One region of the Bacteroides sp. GD17 genome, then DNA from elsewhere that is predicted to be linked to it. Evidence: riboswitches for the same ligand, from Rfam matches in the RefSeq annotation. Region 1 holds a riboswitch; the other holds the start of a gene.

Region 1 (11,560 bases):
AACTTGGCTGCGCTTTCCAAAGCACGTGCCATAGCATCCATACCTGCAATGTGAGCGATGAAGATGTCTTCCAAGTCAGTAGAGTTACGACGGGTCTTGGCGTCGAAGTTGGTACCACCATTGCCCAAACCACCGTTACGGATGATTTGCATCATAGCCTGGGTCAGTTCGTAGTTGTCGATAGGGAATTGGTCGGTATCCCAGCCATTCTGATAGTCACCGCGATTGGCATCGATAGAACCCAGCATACCGTTGTCTACAGCTACAGCCAGTTCGTGTTCGAAGGTGTGGCCTGCGAGGGTAGCATGGTTTACTTCGATGTTTACCTTGAAGTCCTTGTCCAAGCCGTGAGCTTTCAGGAAGCCGATAACGGTTTCGGTATCTACGTCATATTGATGTTTGGTCGGTTCCATCGGTTTCGGTTCGATGAGGAATGTGCCTTTGAAGCCACGTGCACGGGCATAGTCGCGGGCGATGGTCAGCATCTGTGCCAGATGGTCTTTTTCACGCTTCTGGTCAGTGTTCAGCAAAGACATATAGCCTTCGCGGCCACCCCAGAATACGTAGTTCGTGCCACCCAGTTCGATGGTTGCATCGATAGCGTTCTTGATTTGAACGGCAGCGCGTGCCACTACGTCGAAATCGGGATTGGTTGCAGCACCGTTCATGTAGCGTGCATGACCGAATACGTTGGCAGTACCCCACAACAGTTTGATACCGGTTTCAGCTTGTTTTTGTTTGGCGTATGCTACGATCGCTTTCAGGTTAGCTTCATATTCTTCGATGGTATCGGCTTCGTTGCAAAGGTCTACATCGTGGAAGCAGTAGTATTCGATACCCATCTTCTGCATGAATTCAAAGCCGGCATCCATCTTGTTCTTGGCTGCCTGCAGTGCATCGGCATCACCGTTCCAGGGGAATTGCTTGGTACCGCCACCAAACTGGTCGCCACCTTCTGCACAGAGTGTATGCCACCATGCCATGGCAAACTTCAACCAGTCCTTCATCTTCTTACCCATGATAACCTTCTCGGCATCGTAGTAACGATATGCCATCGGGTTCATACTCTCTTTACCTTCGAATTTAATCTTTCCTATTCCGGGAAAATACTCTTTTGTTGCCATAATCTTAATTTATTTTTAAAGGGTTAATTATTAATGTTTATCTTATTTCGCCATTGATTTCTCCAAACGATGCTTCCAGCGTGCATACGCATCGGCATATTCCTGACGCTTCGCCTGGTTAGGTTCAATGACATCCAGCTTTTCGAGTGTTGCAAACGCTTCGTTGTTGTCTTTGTAGATACCTGCACCGATGCCGGCACCTTTGGCAGCGCCCACCGATCCGTCGGTGTCATACAGTTCGATGACTGCTCCGGTAACCCCTGCCAGCGTATCGCGGAAGATGGAACTGAGGAACATATTGGCATGTCCTGCATGGATTTTCTGTACGGGAATACCCATACCTTCCATAATGTCTATACCATATTTGAACGAGAACACGATGCCCTCTTGCGCTGCACGGACAATGTGCTGCTTGCCGTGCAGGTTAAAGTTCAAGCCACGGATGGAGCAGTTGATTTCTTTATTTTCGAGCATGCGCTCCGCACCGTTGCCGAAGGGCAGGATGCTGATGCCTGCACTGCCGATAGGAGCTTGCGATGCCAGTACATTCATTTCGTTGTAAGAGATGCCTTCGGGAGCGATGGTACGTTTCACCCATGAGTTAAGAATACCTGTACCGTTGATGCACAAGAGAACACCCAGGCGTGTCTGTTCGTCCGTATGATTGACGTGGGCAAATGTGTTGACACGCGATTTCGGATCGTAGTTCACTTCACCGTTCACACCGTAGACCACACCGGAAGTTCCTGCCGTAGAGGCAATTTCACCCGGATTGAATACATTCAGTGACAAGGCATTGTTCGGTTGGTCGCCGGCACGGTAAGTAATCGGGGTGTCTTCTTTCAGTCCCAGTTCTTTTGCAGCAGCAGCATTTACGCGGCCTTGCTCGGAGAAGGTCGGCTTGATATCGGCAATCAGGGAATGGTCGAAACCGTAGTAATCCATCAGGAAGTCGGCTACACGATTGTTCTTGAAGTCCCAGAACATGCCTTCGGAAAGACCGGAAACCGTTGTGCAGATATCACCGCTCAACTTCATGGCGATATAATCACCCGGAAGCATGATCTTATAGATTTTCTCAAAGATTGCCGGTTCGTTCTCCTTAATCCATGCCAGTTTGGAAGCGGTAAAGTTACCCGGAGAGTTCAGCAGGTGTGAAAGACAATGCTTCTCGCCCAGCGTTTCGAATGCTTTCTGTCCGTAAGGAACAGCACGCGAGTCGCACCAGATGATAGAAGGACGCAGTACATTCTGATCCTTATCTACACATACCAGCCCGTGCATCTGATAAGAGATACCGATTGCCTTGATTTCGGCCGCGTTAGCACCCGACTCGGCCATGACAGCTTGTGTGGCCAGTTTCAAGTTCTCCCACCAGGTTTCGGGATTCTGTTCCGCCCACCCCGGTTTTACGGCGATGATAGCCGCTTCTGTCTTCGGAAAGAAAGCAGACGATACGCACTTACCGCTTTCTGCGTTTACCAAACTCGCTTTGACGGACGAGCTTCCGATGTCATAACCTAATAGATACATGGTTCAATTTATGATTTTTGATTTATGATTTATTTTATTCTAATCTTCTCAGCGTCTCACCTTATTATATATCTTCTTGTCGAAGCGATAATAGCGTGCTGCCCGGTGGGCTACGCCCTGCTGCTTTTCTTCCAGTGGAACGACGTACTCCATAAGGGCTATTTTCTTATGGAAGTTGCGCACATCGTACTGCTTTCCGTACACCAGTTCGTACAATGTACGCAATTGTGCAGCGGTGAACTTGCGCGGCAGCAAATCGAATAAGGACGAAGGATTGAACTCTACGTACTGACGGACGTAAGTCATAGCCTCCTTTATTATCAGGTTGTGGTCGAATGCCAACGTCTTGATGTCCGGCATAGCCACCCAGCTGGCCTGATAATCGTCCAGGTCGCGGTTTAACGCCCGGTCTATCTTTACCAATGAAAGATAGGCTATGGTGACAATACGTTCTACCTTGGACTGCATGGCACGCTCCAACCAATGAACGTCTTTGGGGTCCTTCGTACGGTTCTTGGAACCGAATGCCTTGAATTGCATCAGATTCACATTCTTCAATCCCGTCAATTCATTCAGCACCCTTTTGGCTGCTTCGTCCAGGTCCTCGTCCATATAAATCAAACTTCCGGGAAGTTTCATATCATGGAAGATTTCTCCTTTCTCCTCGCCCGCACGTCTGATCAACAGAACCTTCAGTTGTTCTCCATCAAAGCCAATCACAACACAGTCTACAGAGATGTGATTGTTTGCCAACGGCATTGTTTGTTCCATGTTTTGCATAATATACTTGTTTAAGCGCTGCAAATATAAAGAGGTTTTTCTAATATGCAATATAGAAAAAGAATATTTTTACTATGTTATAAAGCATTATTTTTCAAACAAATACATATCATACATTGTACAATATCACTTTTGTATGTTATCGTATAAAATACAATATGTAATTTAATGATGGGAAAGAAAGTAGTAATTGTATCAGATACGATAACTATAAAGTGCCTAATTTTTAAGGAATTCAGTTTGCAGTGGTCCGTAATGCGAACCCGGTTCATATTGTATTCCTGATATGCATGAGAAGAGCCTATTGCACAAAAAACGTGCATTTGTGCGGTGAATATCAGAAAAACCTCTACCTTTGCACCACTTTTTATTTAAACACTAAAAACAAATAAAGATGAAAGCATTTGTATTTCCGGGTCAAGGTGCCCAATTCGTAGGAATGGGAAAAGACTTGTACGAAAGTTCGGCTTTAGCCAAAGAGCTTTTTGAGAAGGCAAATGATATCCTTGGATATCGCATTACAGATATTATGTTCAACGGTACGGACGAAGACCTGCGCCAGACTAAGGTTACCCAGCCTGCCGTATTCCTTCACTCCGTTATCTCTGCGCTGTGCATGGGTGATGACTTCAAACCTGAAATGACTGCCGGTCACTCATTGGGCGAATTCTCTGCATTGGTTGCTGCCGGTGCACTGAGCTTTGAAGATGGCTTGAAGTTGGTTTATGCCCGTGCCATGGCTATGCAGAAGGCTTGCGAAGCACAACCCTCTACAATGGCTGCTATCATCGCCCTGCCGGATGAAAAAGTAGAAGAAATCTGTGCACAAGTAAGTGCAGAAGGCGATGTTTGTGTAGCTGCCAACTATAACTGCCCGGGACAAATCGTTATTTCCGGTTCTATCGAAGGCATCAACAAGGCTTGCGAACTGATGAAAGCTGCCGGAGCCAAACGTGCTTTGCCTCTGAAAGTAGGCGGTGCATTCCACTCTCCGCTGATGAATCCTGCCAAGGTAGAACTCGAAGCAGCTATCAATGCTACGGAAATCCACACGCCGAAGTGTCCTGTTTATCAGAATGTGGACGCTCTTCCCCATACCGATCCTGCAGAAATCAAGAAGAACCTCGTTGCCCAGCTGACGGCTTCAGTACGCTGGACTCAGACTGTAAAGAACATGGTTGCCGATGGTGCTACCGACTTTACCGAATGTGGTCCCGGTGCAGTGCTGCAAGGCTTGGTAAAGAAGATTGCACCGGCAGAAGTATCTGCTCACGGCATTGCATAATCTTTGACTAAAGATAATCACCTGAAAGGTTGTATCAAAATGATAGCGAAAGCATTATTTTGATATAACCTTTTTCTTTAATTTATCTGCGTATAAAATAAAAACACACTCTTTTGTTTGTTATTTCTTATTTTCCCTTACCTTTGTCACCGTAAAGACAAAGGGGTGCCCTCTACGGGCTGAGATCATACCCTCGAACCTGATGCAGTTAGTACTGCCGTAGGAATTGGATATTGTTTTCTTCACTAAGTTTGCCGCATCGGCGCTTCTTTGTATTTACTTCTCATTGTTTTATCTTAAAAAACAGAAAGATGAAAGTATCAGTCAACAACAAAGAAGTGGAAACCTACTCTACCACCCTTTTACAACTTGCAGAAGAATTGTCCCTGCCACTCGTGGGCGTTGCCATCGCTGTAAACAACAGTATGGTTCCGCGTGCAAAGTGGGGCGATTATGCCCTGACTTCGGGAATGTCCATTGTTATTATTAAAGCGGCATGCGGAGGATAAAGCATGGCACAGGTTCAGTTTATCACCCATTATACGGATAAGTATTCGTATCTGGATTCTGTAGTCATAGCCCTCGAAGGAGGATGCCGGTGGATTCAGTTGCGAATGAAAGATGCATCCATAGAGGAAATAGAATCCATGGCACTGAATGTATACACCCTTTGCCGCGCATACAAGGCTACCTTTATCATCGATGACCACGTGGAGCTTGTACGGCGGGTGCATGCCGACGGGGTACATCTGGGAAAGACAGATATGCCCGTGGCCGATGCACGCCGCCTGCTTGGCAAGAAGTATCTGATAGGCGGCACAGCCAATACCTTCGAAGATGTGCGGATGCACTACGAGGCAGGTGCCGATTACATAGGATGCGGCCCTTTCCGCTACACCACTACAAAGAAGAATCTCAGCCCGATTTTGGGACTGGAAGGATACGAACGTATCGTCCGGCAGATGCAGGAAGCGGATATACACCTTCCGATAGTGGCTATTGGCGGAATCACGGTAGAAGACATTCCGAAGATTATTCAGACCGGCGTAAGTGGCATAGCTCTCTCCGGCACAGTACTGCGGGCAGATAATCCGGTGAGTGAGATGCGAAGAGTTATAAATCAAATGAAATAATAATATACAATGGAAAAATTAGTCATTGCGGGACGTGAGTTCAACTCCCGCTTGTTCCTGGGAACGGGAAAGTTCAATTCTAATGAAGCGATGGAGCAGTCCATCCTGGCCTCCGGAACGGAGATGGTGACGGTAGCGATGAAGCGCATCGAACTGGATAATAAAGAAGACGATATGTTGGTGCATATCCGCCATCCGCACATCCAGCTCTTGCCGAATACTTCGGGCGTGCGCAATGCCGAAGAAGCTGTCTTTGCCGCACAAATGGCACGCGAGGCTTTCGGCACAAACTGGCTGAAGCTGGAAATACATCCCGATCCCCGTTACTTGTTGCCGGATTCCGTTGAGACATTGAAGGCCACGGAAGAGCTTGTAAAACTGGGCTTTGTCGTACTTCCCTACTGTCAAGCCGATCCTACGCTGTGCAAACGCCTCGAAGAAGCCGGTGCAGCTACCGTCATGCCGTTGGGTGCACCTATCGGTACGAACAAGGGATTGCAAACCCGCGATTTCCTGCGGATTATCATCGAACAAGCCAATATCCCCGTTGTGGTAGATGCCGGCATCGGTGCCCCGAGCCATGCAGCGGAAGCGATGGAGATGGGAGCTTCGGCATGCTTGGTGAATACGGCAATAGCCGTAGCCGGCGATCCCGTAGCCATGGCTGTTGCCTTCAGGCAAGCGGTAGAAGCAGGACGCATGGCATACGAAGCTGGTTTGGGTATGCAGGCAGATAGTTTTGTGGCAGAAGCAAGTTCTCCGCTGACGGCGTTTCTCAATGAATAGAGGAGCGCTATAGGCTGTTTTGAATGATTTCAGAAATCATTGCTCTAATGACTTCTGAAATGATTGCTGCAATGATTTCTGAAATCATTCGAATAATGAGATAAAAGGAAAAACAGAAATGAAATTGCACTAAACTCTCCGTTACCTATTAACAATCAGAATTTAGAATAAAGAACTGAAATATGAATCAAAAGATAAAATTCCCCCGTTCCCAGAAAGTATATCTGCCGGGGACACTGCATCCCGAATTGCGCGTGGCTATGCGTAAAGTAGAGCAAGTGCCCAGCACCAACTTCATCAATGGAGAAAAGGTTATCACTCCCAACCCGGAGATTTACATTTATGATACCAGTGGTCCGTTCAGTGACCCGGATATAGAGATCGATCTGGAGAAAGGACTTCCCCGCCTGCGCGAACCTTGGATATTGCGTCGCGACGATGTGGAGCAACTGCCCGAAATCACTTCCGAATACGGCCGCATGCGTCGTGACGATAAGTCCCTCGACCCGCTGCGTTTCGAGCATATCACTCTGCCTTACCGGGCTAAGCAGGGAAAGCATATCACCCAAATGGCCTATGCCAAGCAAGGCATCATCACCCCCGAAATGGAGTACGTCTCCATCCGCGAAAACATGAATTGTGCCGAGCTGGGCATAGAAACTCATATTACCCCCGAGTTTGTCCGCCAAGAGATAGCCGCAGGCCGTGCCGTACTGCCTGCCAACATCAACCACCCCGAAGCCGAACCGATGATTATCGGCCGTAACTTCCTCGTGAAGATCAACACCAACATCGGCAACTCCGCCACCACCTCGAGCATTGACGAAGAAGTGGAAAAAGCCGTGTGGAGCTGCAAGTGGGGCGGCGACACGCTGATGGATCTTTCTACCGGAGAGAACATCCACGAGACGCGCGAATGGATTATCCGCAATTGCCCTGTCCCCGTAGGCACCGTCCCCATCTACCAGGCATTGGAGAAGGTGGACGGAAAGGTGGAAGACCTTACTTGGGAGATATACCGCGACACCCTGATAGAGCAGTGCGAGCAAGGCGTGGATTACTTCACCATCCATGCCGGCATCCGCCGGCACAACGTGCACTTGGCAGACGACCGTCTGTGCGGCATCGTGAGCCGTGGCGGCAGCATCATGAGCAAGTGGTGTCTGATGCACGACCGCGAAAGTTTCTTGTACGAGCATTTCGATGATATCTGCGATATATTGGCACAATACGATGTAGCCGTCTCCCTGGGCGACGGTCTGCGTCCCGGCTCTACGCACGATGCCAACGACAAAGCCCAGTTTGCCGAACTCGATACGATGGGTGAACTCGTGCTGCGTGCCTGGGACAAGAACGTGCAGGCGTTCATCGAAGGTCCCGGACACGTACCTATGCACAAAATCAAGGAAAATATGGAACGACAGATTGAGAAATGCCACGATGCCCCTTTCTATACTCTTGGCCCGTTGGTGACGGACATTGCTCCGGGCTACGATCACATCACCTCTGCCATCGGTGCCGCACAAATCGGGTGGCTGGGCACGGCAATGCTATGCTACGTCACGCCGAAGGAGCACCTTGGTTTGCCGGACAAGGAGGATGTGCGCGTAGGCGTCATCACCTACAAGATAGCCGCCCATGCCGCCGACCTTGCCAAAGGCCATCCCGGTGCACAGGTTCGTGACAACGCTTTGAGCAAGGCTCGCTACGAGTTCCGCTGGAAAGACCAGTTCGACCTCTCCCTCGACCCCGAACGTGCACTGAGCTATTTCCGTGCCGGACATCATACGGACGGAGAGTATTGCACGATGTGCGGACCGAACTTCTGTGCAATGCGGTTATCAAGAGAGCTTAATTCAGTGAAAAATGAATAATGAAAACTCAACTTTTCATTATCAACTATAAACTAAACAACATGTTTTCAGACGAATTAGAACAAATATCCTGGGAGGAAACCACGGAGCGCATCCATGCTAAGACCGATGCCGACGTGCGCCGTGCCCTCTCCCGCGAGCGTTGTGATGTAGAAGACTTCATGGCGCTCATCTCCCCTGCCGCCATCCCCTACTTGGAGACGATGGCGCGCTTGAGCAAGAAGTACACCGAGGAACGCTTCGGTAAGACTATCTCTATGTTTGTACCTCTGTACATCACGAACTCTTGCACCAACTCCTGCGTGTATTGCGGTTTCCACATCAGCAACCCCATGCCGCGTACCATCCTGACGGAAGAAGAAATTGTAAATGAATACAAAGCCATCAAGCGCCTGGCCCCCTTCGAAAACCTGCTGCTGGTGACGGGAGAGAATCCTGCCAAAGCCGGTGTTCCTTACATTGCCCGTGCACTGGACTTGGCAAAGCCTTATTTCAGCAATCTGAAGATCGAGGTAATGCCCCTGAAAGCCGAAGAGTATGCCGAACTGAAAGAGCATGGCATGAACGGTGTCATCTGTTTTCAGGAAACCTACCACAAGGCGAATTACAATATTTATCACCCCCGCGGCATGAAGTCCAGGTTCGAGTGGCGTGTCAACGGTTTCGACCGCATGGGACAGGCCGGTGTGCATTCCATCGGCATGGGTGTACTCATCGGTCTGGAAAAAGAATGGCGGACGGACATTACGATGATGGCTCACCACCTGCGCTACCTGCAGAAGCATTATTGGAAGACAAAGTACAGCGTCAACTTCCCGCGTATGCGCCCATCGGAGAATGGTGGCTTCCAGCCCAACGTCATCATGAACGACCGCGAACTGGCACAAGTCACTTTCGCCATGCGCATCTTCGACCACGATGTGGATATCTCCTACTCCACCCGCGAACCTGCCTCCATACGCGACCACATGGCTACGCTCGGCGTAACCACTATGAGCGCCGAAAGCAAAACGGAACCGGGCGGGTATTACAGTTATCCACAGACGCTGGAACAGTTTCATGTAAGTGATGAGCGCAAGGCGGTGGAAGTAAATGCTGCGTTGAAGCGCTTGGGACGCGAGCCGGTGTGGAAAGATTGGGATGCAAGTTTTGATTTAAAGCATTATGCAGGAAGACAATGAACAGATACAATCGTCAACTCTCCCTTCCCGAAATAGGAGAAGAAGGACAACAGAAACTGCACGATGCCAAAGTGCTGATAGTGGGTGTAGGAGGACTCAGTTCTCCTATCGCCCTCTACCTGGCCGGTGCCGGTATAGGCACGTTGGGACTTGTAGATGATGATACCGTCAGCATCAGCAATCTGCAACGCCAAGTACTATACACCGAGGTAGAAGTTGGGCAACCCAAAGTGCACTGTGCTGCCCGGCGACTGCGAGCGCTGAACAGCGAGATTAACGTGCAAGCCTATCCTTTCCGTCTCAATAGCGAAAACATTTCCGACGTAATAAAGGAGTATGATATCATTGTAGACGGCTGCGATAACTTCGCCACCCGCTACCTACTCAGCGACACGTGCAGTGCACTTAGCAAACCTTATGTCTACGGTGCTATCCAAGGCTTCGAGGGCCAAGTCTCCGTCTTCGGTTGCGGTGAACGCCCCAAGACCTATCGTGATCTTTATCCCGACGAGGCAGAAACACTCCGCATGCCCCCTCCCGACAAATCAGTGATCGGGGTCACCCCTGCTATCGTAGGCAGCGTGGAAGCAAACGAAACCCTGAAACTGGTCTGTGGCTACGGCGAACCATTAACAGGGAAACTCTGGACGATTGATTTAAGGACGATGCAATCGTATATCCTTTCTTTCTAAATAATATTATTCTACCGAATGAATTCATCTTATCACAAATAGATTATGAAACTGATAGTCATCACCACCCCTCAGTTCTTCGAAGGCGAAGCCGCGGCCATCACCTCCCTCTTCCGTGCCGGACTCGAAATCCTTCACCTCCGCAAGCCGGGAGCTTCTGCTGAAGAACTGTCTCACTTGCTCCGCCAACTACCTGCCGAATATCTGTCCCGCATCGTTACCCACGAACATTTCCAGCTGGTATCCGCTTTTGGTCTGAAAGGCATTCACCTGAACGGGCGCAATCCGCATGCTTCTAACGATTACCAAGGACACATCAGTTGCTCCTGCCACTACCTCAGCGAAGTGATGGAGCACAAGCCTGCCTGCAATTACGTCTTTCTCAGTCCCATCTACGACAGTATTTCCAAAGAAGGCTATCCCTCCGCCCATTCCCGCGAGAGCCTGCAACAAGCCCGGCAAGCCGGTATCATCGACTCCCGTGTCATTGCCTTGGGCGGTATCTCTTCCCGGCATCTTCCGGAAGTCAAAGCCCTCGGCTTCGGCGGTGCCGCCCTCTTAGGAGACATCTGGCAGTGCTCCGAAAGCGACCTCATCCCCCACTTCCGGCAACTCCAAGCCCTCACCTCCCCCCTCTAACTTTTCATTATTAATTATTCATTATTTATGCCTCCCATCATCCTCTCCATTGCCGGTTCCGACTGTTCCGGCGGTGCCGGCATCCAAGCCGACATCAAGACTATATCCGCCTTAGGTGGCTACGCCGCCTCTGTCATTACTGCTGTCACTGCACAGAACACGCTGGGCGTACAAGCCGTGCATCCCCTCCCTGCCGACATAGTCCGCACCCAGATAGCCTCTGTCATGGACGACCTGCAACCTGCCGCCATAAAAATAGGCATGGTCCACAATGCCGACATCGTACATACGATTGCAGAATGCCTGCAAAAATATCGTCCCGAATTCATCGTCTACGACCCCGTAATGATTTCTACCAGCGGGCGACGGTTGATGACGGAAGAAACTATTCTTGCCATCAAGGAAGAACTCTTCCCTCTATGCACATTAATAACCCCCAATCTGAGCGAAGCTACCCTGCTGAGCGAACAGAATATCGCCACCATTACAGATATGGAGCAAGCCGCCCAAGAGTTGTCCCGCCGATATCATAC
Region 2 (11,560 bases), on a different contig from region 1:
CTTTGCAGAAAACTTAAAAACAAAGAAAAATATTAATTCGATGGGCACAATAATCACATGGGAAATAAAGGTCAAGAACACGCCTTTATTAAAAAAGAAATGCAGCCATTGCGATAGTGACAGATTCTATTGCAGCGACAAGTTCAGGATGAATGCACAGAAAAAGAGTATTGACGTATGGCTAATCTACAGATGCGTGCAATGCGACAACACGTGCAATCTCACCCTATTGTCACGAAAGAGGACAGACTTAATAGACAAAGCTCTATTCCACAGTTTCTCCGTAAATGATACGGAAACAGCCTGGAAGTACGCCTTCTCTTCAGAACTGGAAAGGCAGAACAACGCAACATTCGACTTTAACAGTGTTGATTATGAAATCGTCAGCAGCACCTCCCCGGAAGAACTACTGACAATGACGGATGAATTCATCAGCATCCGGATAAAATGTAACTTTGAATTCAGTATCAAACTGCCTTTGCTGCTCAGAAAGTTCTTCTCGCTTTCTTCCAGACAAATCAAGCAGGTACTTGAACAAGACATTATTTCCATTCCAACAAGCGGCTCACTTCAGAAGTATAAAGTAAGGGACGGAGATGTTATCTCAATCAATATAAGGCGCTTAATGGAAGGGAGTAAATAATCTGATAATCTTATATATTACATATCTTCCATGGAAAAAAGCCGGCTCTCTATCTCATACTTAAACAATATCTTCTTCTGCAATGCTTCTACTTTAAGAGCAAACAAATCCGGTTTGAAATTCCGGGATTGCCTTTTCACCTCCGCCACCAATGCCCGTTTCTCTTCAGCATACAATCCCACAATATCTATTTCGTCCTGGTCCTTACTGTTTTTACCTTGCCACCAGGAACCTATTTCCGAGAACTCCTTACTCTCCATCATCTGTTGGCGGAAATACATTTCCAATGCCAAACCGGAGAAAGTGGAGTAATCCTTTTTAATGATATCTGCCAGCCGCTCAAAGTTCTGGATTTCTATATAGTTCTGATACTTTATGAAATACCGGAACCAAAAACGTAAAAACATATCCGAGACTTCATAACGGACGGTTTGCGAATTTTCTTTCGAAAGTATAGGCCGCTTCTTCTTTACTAAGTCATAATCTTCTTCCAGCCTCTTCAGCTGTCCTCCCAAACTGATCCCCCCCATAACAGCCTCCATCTCCGGCAAAGTATTCTTGCCATTGGAGATAGCGGATAGAATAGAGAAATAATTTCCATACTTTTTCCCAAACTCTTGTATCAACAAGGCTTGTCCTTCTGTCAGGAATGACGAGTCCGGTTGCAACATAAAGTCAACCATGCTCTCCATACTCGTACATCCGTTATCCATAAACTGCTCGATGTATTTAGGAACACCGCCGGTAAACGTATAGAGTGCCAGTAAGTCATCTTTGGTATAGTTCGGTTTATGATCTGCTATAATTTCCTTCAATACATCGGTAGTAAAAGGAGCCAATTTCATGATACTGTCTGCCCGGCCATACAGCGGTTCTTTAGAATCTCTGAAAATCTCATTCATCAGCGTATAGACCGAACCGCTTACAATCAAATTGACATGACTCTGTTTTCTCAGACGATCCCATGTATCCTGCATCAGACTATAGATTTCCTGATTAATATAGTAGAACTCCTGAAACTCGTCTATAATCAAATTATATTTCATACGTGTTCCTAAGTCCATCAAGAAGCGGAACATTTCTGCAAAATTAGTAAGTTCCGGTACATAAATATCCAGCGCCTGCCGAATTTCCAAAGTGAACCTCAAGCAGAGATCCGTTTCATTGCTTCGACTAACGAACAAATACACCGTAGGGAAACCTTCACAGCTCTTAAAAATAAGGCTGGTTTTACCGATACGCCTCCGTCCGGTAAGTACCGTCATTTGAGAATGTACCGAAAAAGATACTTGACGGACCTTCTCCAATGATGCCAACTCTTTTTCTCTATTATAAAATTTCATATTCGGTCTTTTTGCATATAATGTTATCATTACAAACTTTACAGCCGTAAACTTTACGGAGATAAAATTTAGTTCCAATAGCAAAGTTATAAATAAAATCGAGAATACCGCACAAGTAAAAAGCTGAATATCAAGAAAAGAATAAATTTTCTTGTTTTTCCTTGCATGTTTCCAATCAGTAACATATCTTTGTTTCCGATCAGTAACATTAAACAATATGAAGGCAAAAAGCATCACCACCGAAAGAGACAGAGAGGCAACCGAAAAGCGTTTATTAGGCACCATCGGACAGATGATAAACGATAATGGTTTTGAGAAGATAGGCATCAATGCTGTTGCTGCACAGTCCGGTGTTTCCAAGATATTGGTATATCGCTATTTCGGTTCTGTAGAAGGATTGATGGCGGCATATATACGTCAACATGACTTCTGGATTAACCTCCCCCAGGAAATTCCTGATCGCAGCCAACTGCCCGCCTTTCTAAGAAAGATGTTCCGGGAGCAAATAGAACAGCTACGCAGCAACCCTACCCTAAGAAGGCTTTACAGGTGGGAGCTCTCTTCGGACAATGAAATGATCGTAAAGCTAAGGCAGCAGCGGGAGAATGCTGGTCTTCAACTCATAGAAAAAGTTAGCGACCTCACCGGTTATCCGCAAAAAGAACTTGCTGCAATGGCATCCATTGTAACAGCCTCCATCACCTATCTCGTGATGCTGGAGGACTTCTGCCCCGTCTACAATGGCATTCCTCTGAACGACAATTCGGGTTGGGAACAAATAATCTGTGGAATAGACCACCTCATCGATAAAGCCTTCCCGGCATAGTATCATCAAAACTCATTTATGGCAACAGGATGACTTGTGCACGCGATGTTCCCACCCGGTAACAATAATAATGGATATACTAACAAATAAATATATTAAGATGAAGAAAATGATTATGGTATGGATTTATTTATCACTCTTGTCCTTTTGTGCCTGCCAAGAGGAACTGATAAAGTACGAAAGCGGAGATCTAAAAGTGTGTATTGAACAAGGTGAAGAATGGTTGCACGATTTCCCGTTATTCCTGGGAATCAAGAAGAAGAACCCTCCGCAAATAGCCATTTGGGTAGAAGATATGCAAGGCAAATACTTATTTACTATCTATGCCAGCCACAAGATAGCAACCCAATCGTGGCAAAGCGCAGGAGGCAACCGCCGGAAAGAGGCTCTGCCACATTGGTGTTACTCGCGCGGAGTACAATACGAAGACGGACTCTATCTGCCCACCAAAGACCATCCGCTGACAGATGGTATATCAGGAGCAACTCCCCGCGGCAACTTCGACGTAAGGCTGCATCTGACTGACAAATTGAGACAGTTCAGAGTCAAGATTGAAATCAACCATTCTACTGACTTCAACGACCATTATCCCAAATCTGCCACAAAAGGTACTCCCAACTATTCCGGCGGGAAAGAAGGTAGTGGGCAGCCCGCCGTTGTCTATTCCGCAGATGTAGACTTACTGTCTGGCAAGAAGTTTTTCGAAGCCGTTCTGGCAGGACACAGCAGTCCCGATGGAAGTTCCGGCGATATAGAAGCTGATACTTCCACATTGACAACGGCTCTCCATATTGTAAAACATATAACGATCTATATACAATGAAGAAATTTATCTTTCTATCAATGTTTGCCTTGGTTGCAGTAGCAATAAAAGGACAGAATAAGAACCCTATCACCTATACCACCACCATCGGGACCGGTATTCCGATGAGTGAACCCTCTTCTACCCCTTTCTCGTGGCAGATATCGGTACATCACAAACTGACAGAACGCTTCGCTATCGGTGCAGGAACCGGACTTTTAGTCTACGAAGAAGCTTTGATTCCGGCCTTTGTAGATGCAAAGTTTCTGCTCACTGCTCCGAGGAAATTCGTTCCCTACCTGCTATGTGGTGCAGGATATGCTTTTGCTCCTACTAAGGAGGCTAATGGAGGATTCCTCTTGACCCCTTCAATAGGCGTGCAATACGCAATTCATGGCAATATCAAGCTATTATTAGGATTGGGATACGAGATGCAGAAACTGGAACGATTGAAAAAATACAAGAATGATTATTATATAGCAGAGTTCAAGGAAAAGCTTACTCACAACACCCTTTCAGTGAGATTCGGTATTCTATTCTAAGGTACCTAAAACGCTTCTCAAAAAAGGCTACACCCTTTGCCCCGGATGGCTACACCCTTTGGTGATTATGGCTACACCCTTTTGGGCAAATGGTGTAGCCCTTTTTGATACGAGGAAATACATGGTTAATATTTCAAAAAGATTTCCGCTCCCCAACACACCAAAAATAGATTGTTCACCTCCTCCAAAACGACAAAAAGAACAATTAGCCCCGACTCCTACCTCCTTCCTACCCGGTTCCTACCCGAGTCTTACCTGGTTCTTGTATCTTCCCACTCTATAGACAAGAAGGAAATAGGGAGAAGGTAAGATAGATAAGAGAAATAGAACAAAAGAGGAACAGAAATAGAAACGGTCAAAGTATAGTAATATCAGTTATAAGATATATTTTTAAGATTGCAACTTTTCGCCCTCTCCCTGCGTCTAATAGTATGCAAATAACTTTAAAACGAGAAATAAGATTATGTTAGTAACAACAACCCCGACTATTGAGGGTGGACGTATCACCCGTTATTATGGCATTGTTTCCGGTGAAACAATTATCGGTGCCAACGTGTTTCGTGATTTCTTCGCCAGCATCCGTGATGTAGTAGGCGGACGAAGCGGCTCCTACGAAGAAGTGCTTCGCGAAGCCAAAGATACAGCATTGCGCGAGATGCAGGAACAAGCTCTGATGCTGGGAGCCAATGCAGTAATTGGCGTTGACCTTGACTACGAAACAGTAGGAGGAAGCGGCAGTATGCTGATGGTGACTGCCTGCGGTACGGCGGTAACTATAGAGTAAGTATCATCGGTTTACTATTTAGTAAGAAGCAATCTTCAATTTGGAGGTTGCTTCTTTATTTAAAGAATGAAATAGTTAAAATCATCTTGGTTCCCCTAAAAGATTATTCTTATATTTACCACGAATATATAAACTATAGTAATAATGGCAACACTTATTGAAAAAGCAACAGAAATCCTGGAAAGGTGCGAAGTAGTAATAATCACCTCCATCAACAAAGAGGGCTATCCCCGCCCCGTGCCCATGAGCAAGATTAAGTCGGAAGGGGCCTCAACCGTATGGATGTCCACCGGGAAAGATTCTTTGAAGACGAAAGATTTCATCGCAAACCCGAAAGCCGGCTTGTGCTTTCAGGAAAACGGCAACAGCGTTGCACTTACAGGAGAGGTGGAGGTGATTGAAGACGAAGCCACCAAGAAGGAGATGTGGCAAGATTGGTTCATCGAACACTTTACCGAAGGCCCTACGGATCCAAATTATGTTCTGCTGAAGTTCCAGGGGAAACATGCTACTATCTGGATTGACGGACAGTTCGTACACAAATCTATCTAAGAAGGCTAAATGTAATGCTGTAAAACATGCCGTGAATCCCGGCATCCTCCTACTCTGTTTGAACTAACCTGCTCGATGGAATGTTATATCTACAAATAACCAAAACAGCAAGTATTATGGAAAAGAGTTTAATTCATAGTAATGAGTTGCATTTCATTAGCAAGAAACGCATTCATCAGGCAGTAGAGAAAATGGTAGAGTCACTCGATCTGGCAGCAGGTTCCACAACCGGGTTCGATCTTTATGCGGTAGTAGAAAGCTACTTCACGGACTTGGAGAAACGAAGGGAAATCAATCGCCTGCTGAATCTGAAGCAAGATGTTTGCGAAGAGATAGAAGAGGAAGTGGGAGTTTACGAATCATAAATAATAAATTAGCGGGCAGCCTAAGGTTGCCCGCTAATTTATTATTTATCAGTCTTTCGCCTGATGTACCGTCAACTGCGGGAAGGGGAAGCCTATTCCTTCCTTATTGAATACGGAGTAAATATTCTTGTTCATATCGAAATAAACGCCCCAGTAATCTCCGCTCTTCACCCATACGCGAATCACCACATTCACACTGCTGGCATCCAAGGCATGGAGAGCTACAAAAGGCTCCGGGGTATTCAGAATGCGACTATCGTCGGCAATGATACGACGCACAGTACTCTCTACTTTATCATAATTCTCGCCATATTCCACACCGATCACCCAATCTACGCGGCGGGTATCTTCACGGCTGTAATTAGTCACCGTACCACTGCTCAAAGCACCATTAGGGACGTAAATCACTTTGTTGTCGGCAGTAGTAAGAATGGTATGGAAGATTTGAATCTCGCGTACCGTACCGGACACTCCCTGCCCTTCAATCCAGTCGCCTACTTTAAAGGGACGGAAGAGCAATACGATAAGTCCACCCGCGAAGTTCTGCAAGTTTCCGGACAACGCCATACCGATGGCAACACCGGCAGATGCCAACAAAGCGGCAAATGAAGTCGTTTCCACTCCCAGCTTGCCGATAACGGCAATAATCAATAAGATGGTCAGCGTAATATTGACCAGGCTCTTAACAAAGGTCTGGACACCGGCATCGATGTGTCTCTTTGCCAGGACGCGGGATAAGAGCTTCCTGATAAGAGATATCAAGAACCGTCCGACCACAAATATGATAATGGCTCCGATGAGTCGTCCACCGGCACTTACCCCCCAGTCTATCAGTTGCTGGATAAGGATTTGCACTTTACTGAAGCCGTCTTCGGCTGTTTGGGCAGCAAGGGCTGCCAGTAATAGAGGTGATAGCATAATGTAATTCGTTTTTTAAATTAGTTGACTGCAAAATTAACAAATTACTCTTGATTTTCGTTCACTTCGTTTGCCTCTTTCAACAGAAAGCTCTACTTTTGCCGCTGATTTCAACTAAGGGGTGCCCTAATATGACGGGCTGAGATCATACCCATTGACCTGATTCGGGTAGTGCCGACGTAGGGAAAAGAAGAAAAGTCCCCCCTTTTCTGTATTAATCTAAATGGAATTATTGCGAATGAAGAGACATGCAATAGCAGTCTGCCTGCTGGCGGCAGCACTGGGCGTCTATGCGCAGACGCACGAAAAGGACAGTCTGCGGGTGATAAACCTGCAAGAAGTAGAAGTGATATCCACACGTGCTACCGCAAACACGCCGGTAGCATTTACCAACGTAAGCAAAGAACAACTGAAAAAACAGAATTTCGGGCAGGACCTGCCTTATCTGCTGAGCATGACGCCCAGCGCCATCACCACAAGTGATGCCGGTGCCGGCGTAGGCTACACCACCCTGCGAGTGCGCGGAACGGACGGTACGCGCATCAACGTCACAGCCAATGGTGTTCCTATCAATGACGCCGAGAGTCACACCGTGTTTTGGGTAAATCTGCCTGACTTTGCCTCGTCCGTAAAGGATATGCAGATACAGCGCGGCGCAGGTACATCGACGAATGGTGCAGGCGCTTTCGGGGCAAGCATCAACATGCAGACGGGAGATTTCTCAATGAAACCGTATGCCGAATTCAATGGCTCGTACGGTTCTTTCAATACACACAAAGAAACGGTAAAGGTAGGTACGGGGCTGATAGACGAACATTGGTCGTTCGATGCAAGGCTCTCGAATATCAGTACGGACGGTTATATAGACCGGGCATCGGTAGGGCTGAATTCGTACTATCTGCAAGGCGGATATTATGATGACAACACTTCCATCAAGCTGATCACCTTTGCCGGCAAGGAACGGACTTACCACGCCTGGAACTATGCAAGCAAGGAGGAGATGGAACTGTACGGACGGCGATATAACTCTTGCGGATTTATGTACACCACCGATGATGGCACGCCGCACTTCTACGATGACCAGACCGATAACTATACACAGAAAAACTACCAACTGTTGCTAAACCATAATTTCACTTCGCAATGGAACCTGAACATCGGCTTACACTACACCAAAGGCGACGGCTATTATCAGGAGTATAAAGGCGGACGCTCACTGGTGGAATACGGAATGGCGCCCTTCGAGCACAACGGCAGTCTGGTAGAGAAAAGTGATCTTATCCGCAAAAAGGCGATGGACAACTGGTTTGGTGGTGGCATCTTCTCCGTGAGTTACAAAGGCGACCGGCTGAATGCTTCACTGGGCGGCGGATTGAACCGGTACGACGGCGACCACTTCGGCAAGGTGCTTTGGGTACAGAACTACATCGGAACACTGGACCCAGACCATGACTATTACCAAAACAATGCCACGAAGAACGACGGGAATATCTACCTGAAAGCGAATTACGAACTGTTCGGCAGCCTCAGCGCCTACCTCGATTTGCAATACCGCCACATCGATTATAAGATCAACGGCTCGAATGACAAGTACGACTGGACTGCCACCACTCCCGGTATGCAGAAGCTGGCCATCGATGAGAACTTCGACTTCTTCAACCCCAAAGCAGGGCTTTCCTGGCAGATAGACCGCAACAATCGTTTGTACGGTTCGTTCAGCGTGGCGCATAAAGAACCGACGCGGAATAACTATACCGACGGCTATTTTACGAACCATCCCAAAGCCGAACGCCTCTTCGACTACGAACTGGGTTATACTTATGCTAACTCGTGGCTGAGCGCAGGTGCTAATCTTTATTATATGGACTACAAAGACCAGTTGGTACTGACGGGCGAACTGAACGAAATCGGTGAACCGATGGCCAACAATGTGCCGGACAGCTACCGCATGGGAATCGAGTTGATGGCAGGCATCAAGTTGCCTTGTGGTTTCCAGTGGGATATCAATGCTACGCTGAGCAAGAACCGGGTACAGGATTTCACCGAGACGCTATTCGAAGACGGAACAGTGGGTACTGAAGCCTGGGTTATCAAGCACGATGATACGCCTATTGCTTTTTCGCCTGATTTTATCCTGAACAACCGTTTCGGATATACGTTCAGAGGATTCGAGGCGGCGTTGCAATCGCAGTACATCAGCAAGCAGTATATGAGCAATGCCCGGCAGGAGGAGTGTACGCTGGATGCTTATTTCGTTAGTAATCTGAACCTGTCGTATACATTCAAGCTGCCCAAACTGAAGTCTGTCACCGTGGGTTGCACCATCTACAACTTATTCAATGAGGAGTATGAGAATAATGGATATGCGGGCAGCTATTATGAGATAGAAAACGGCGAAAAGGTACGCTATAATGATGCCGGTTATGCTGCACAGGCAGGAACAAATGTATTAGGACATATAGCAATCAGCTTCTAAATGGAACAAACTCTTGAAATCATCGGCACGCTCGTCGGGCTCCTCTACCTCTGGTTGGAATACCGGGCCAGCATCTATCTGTGGATAGCGGGCATCATCATGCCGGCCGTCTACATCTTTGTTTACTACGATGCAGGGCTGTATGCCGACTTTGGCATCAACATCTACTACCTGGGTGCTGCCGTCTATGGTTGGATAATGTGGAAGTATGGAAGTTTCGTGCGCCGGAAGTTGCTACGACAGAAGAAGACAATACAAGAAGGAGAAGACAGAAGAACAAAAGGACAGAAGGCGGAAGAGCATGAACTCCCCATTACTCGCGTGCCGCACCGCTATCTGCTGCCGCTTGCAGGTGTGTTTATACTTGCCCTTGCAGGCATCGCCTGGGTACTGATAAATTTCACCGACAGCAACGTCCCCTGGCTGGATTCCTTCACCACCGCCTTGAGCATCATCGGCATGTGGATGCTGGCCCGCAAATATGTGGAACAATGGTGGGCATGGATTGCCGTCGATGCCGTCAGCGCCGGACTGTACATCTACAAAGGGCTCGATTTTACTGCCGGACTATACGCCCTTTACACAATAATCGCTATCTTTGGCTACTTCAAATGGAAAAGAATAATGGAAAAATAGAAGCGGTAGTCCTCGCCAATGGGGACTATCCGACGGCGGTTCTGCCTTTGCAATGCTTGACAGATGCCCCTTACGTAGTCTGTTGTGACGGCGGCGCCGACGAATACATCCGCCGGGGACACGTACCCGACGTGATTATCGGTGACGGTGACTCTCTCAGTAAAGAGAACCGGACGAAGTACGGACATATCCTACATCGGCTCAGCGATCAGGAAACGAACGATCAGACCAAAGCTGTCAATTATCTGCTGGAGCAAGGCAAGCGCCATATCGCCATTGTGGGAGCCACGGGCAAGCGCGAAGACCATACGCTGGGCAACATCAGTCTGCTCATCGACTACATGCGTGCCGGAGCAGACGTACGCACCTATACAGATTATGGTGTTTTCATCCCCTGCCGGGGTACCCACACCTTTACTTGTCGTCCCGGGCAGCAGGTCTCCATCATCAACTTCACCGCCCACGGCCTGCACGGGCACGGCTTGACCTATCCTCTCAGCGACTTCACCAATTGGTGGCAAGGTACGCTCAACGAATGCACGGGCACGGAGTTTACGATTGAGGCAGAAGGGGAGTATCTGATATTCATCAATTATTAAATAAGATACGCATCCGCGTATCTACTTCTTCCTCTCCGCCACCTCCACAAAGTACACGCTCACGCAGATCATAGCGATAGCAACAGCCTGCGTCCAGCTGAAGCGGTCCTGCCCCAAGGAGAGCGAGACGACCGTCGTCACCACCAATATCAGATAACTGTACATCGCCACCACCGTCGTCTTGAGATACTTCAGTCCGATGGGCACCAGGAAATAGCTGAGGTAAGTAGGAAAGATAAGAACGAACGCCAACACCGCCCACGGCATCCAATGCCACTCCCCTTGCCAGGCATCCGCAAACATCGGCGCATCCCAGCCTACGATGGACGATACCACCAGCCCGGAGACTGCCGCACCGCCGAAGATATACTTCATCATCGTCACGACTTCAACCTCTTCCAGCAACCGCTTGCTCACAATCAAGTAAATGGCAAAAACCAGTGAGCTGACCATACAGAGCATGTTCCCCGTAAATGCGTCATGCGCCAGGTCGTCGCTGCCTTGCGTAAGGATGCACAGCAACGCACCGCCAAAGCCCAAAGCGATGCCGATGATTTTCATCAATGTTGCCTTCTCGTGCAGGAAGAAGACCGAAATAAGGAATACCCAGATGGGCTGCATGGAGTTGAAGATGGCACTGGAAACGGGCGTCGTCTTGCTGATGCCCAGCAGATAGCAGAACATGAATCCGTAGAGCCCGAAGGCTCCCAGGCAGAACAGCCCGACGCGTTGCCGCCTCGTGGCGGGTGCTTCTTTTACAAACCAGCCTGTCGCCCAGAATGCCACGGCGGCAAAGATGCAACGCACCGTGACACCCGTCAACGCACCCATCCACAAAGGCAGCAGATATTTCAGTCCATTCATATTCAGTCCTGCCATGACGCGCGATGCCATCATGCTGAGATTGGCTTCCAGTTTCTTATCTTTCATAAACTTACCTTTTTTCCGCTCAAACAATTCACAGTCCTAAAATGTTTTAGTACAAAGGAGATTGACTATATGGCAAAAACAAAACAAGAAAAAGAAGTCCTCGTCTTCTCCACCCGGCTGCGCCACGCCATCCGGACAGCCTGC

What was found. Region 1 has a riboswitch for thiamine pyrophosphate ahead of thiS (sulfur carrier protein ThiS). Riboswitches for the same ligand answer to the same signal wherever they lie in the genome.
Region 2: another riboswitch for thiamine pyrophosphate. It lies ahead of AAE250_RS16825 (TonB-dependent receptor); the one in region 1 lies ahead of thiS (sulfur carrier protein ThiS).

The regions. Positions count from the first base shown of each region.
Region 1 covers NZ_JBCEZS010000002.1:199,752-211,311, reverse strand. Annotated here, with positions in the region: gene xylA (xylose isomerase) at 1-1,124, opposite strand, end outside; gene AAE250_RS04150 (xylulokinase) at 1,167-2,657, opposite strand; gene AAE250_RS04145 (NUDIX hydrolase) at 2,706-3,437, opposite strand; gene fabD (ACP S-malonyltransferase) at 3,832-4,722, shown strand; TPP riboswitch at 4,874-4,965, shown strand; gene thiS (sulfur carrier protein ThiS) at 5,034-5,231, shown strand; gene AAE250_RS04130 (thiamine phosphate synthase) at 5,235-5,855, shown strand; gene AAE250_RS04125 (thiazole synthase) at 5,865-6,641, shown strand; gene thiC (phosphomethylpyrimidine synthase ThiC) at 6,824-8,515, shown strand; gene thiH (2-iminoacetate synthase ThiH) at 8,557-9,696, shown strand; gene AAE250_RS04110 (HesA/MoeB/ThiF family protein) at 9,693-10,388, shown strand; gene AAE250_RS04105 (thiamine phosphate synthase) at 10,434-11,027, shown strand; gene thiD (bifunctional hydroxymethylpyrimidine kinase/phosphomethylpyrimidine kinase) at 11,055-11,560, shown strand, end outside.
Region 2 covers NZ_JBCEZS010000011.1:158,970-170,529, reverse strand. Annotated here, with positions in the region: gene AAE250_RS16870 (DUF1062 domain-containing protein) at 41-643, shown strand; gene AAE250_RS16865 (ATP-binding protein) at 661-1,986, opposite strand; gene AAE250_RS16860 (TetR/AcrR family transcriptional regulator) at 2,204-2,812, shown strand; gene AAE250_RS16855 (hypothetical protein) at 2,913-3,635, shown strand; gene AAE250_RS16850 (hypothetical protein) at 3,632-4,156, shown strand; gene AAE250_RS16845 (heavy metal-binding domain-containing protein) at 4,620-4,940, shown strand; gene AAE250_RS16840 (pyridoxamine 5'-phosphate oxidase family protein) at 5,085-5,492, shown strand; gene AAE250_RS16835 (hypothetical protein) at 5,609-5,857, shown strand; gene AAE250_RS16830 (mechanosensitive ion channel family protein) at 5,906-6,775, opposite strand; TPP riboswitch at 6,883-6,979, shown strand; gene AAE250_RS16825 (TonB-dependent receptor) at 7,014-9,251, shown strand; gene pnuC (nicotinamide riboside transporter PnuC) at 9,252-9,887, shown strand; gene AAE250_RS16815 (thiamine diphosphokinase) at 9,863-10,486, shown strand; gene AAE250_RS16810 (DMT family transporter) at 10,508-11,416, opposite strand; gene AAE250_RS16805 (hypothetical protein) at 11,486-11,560, shown strand, end outside.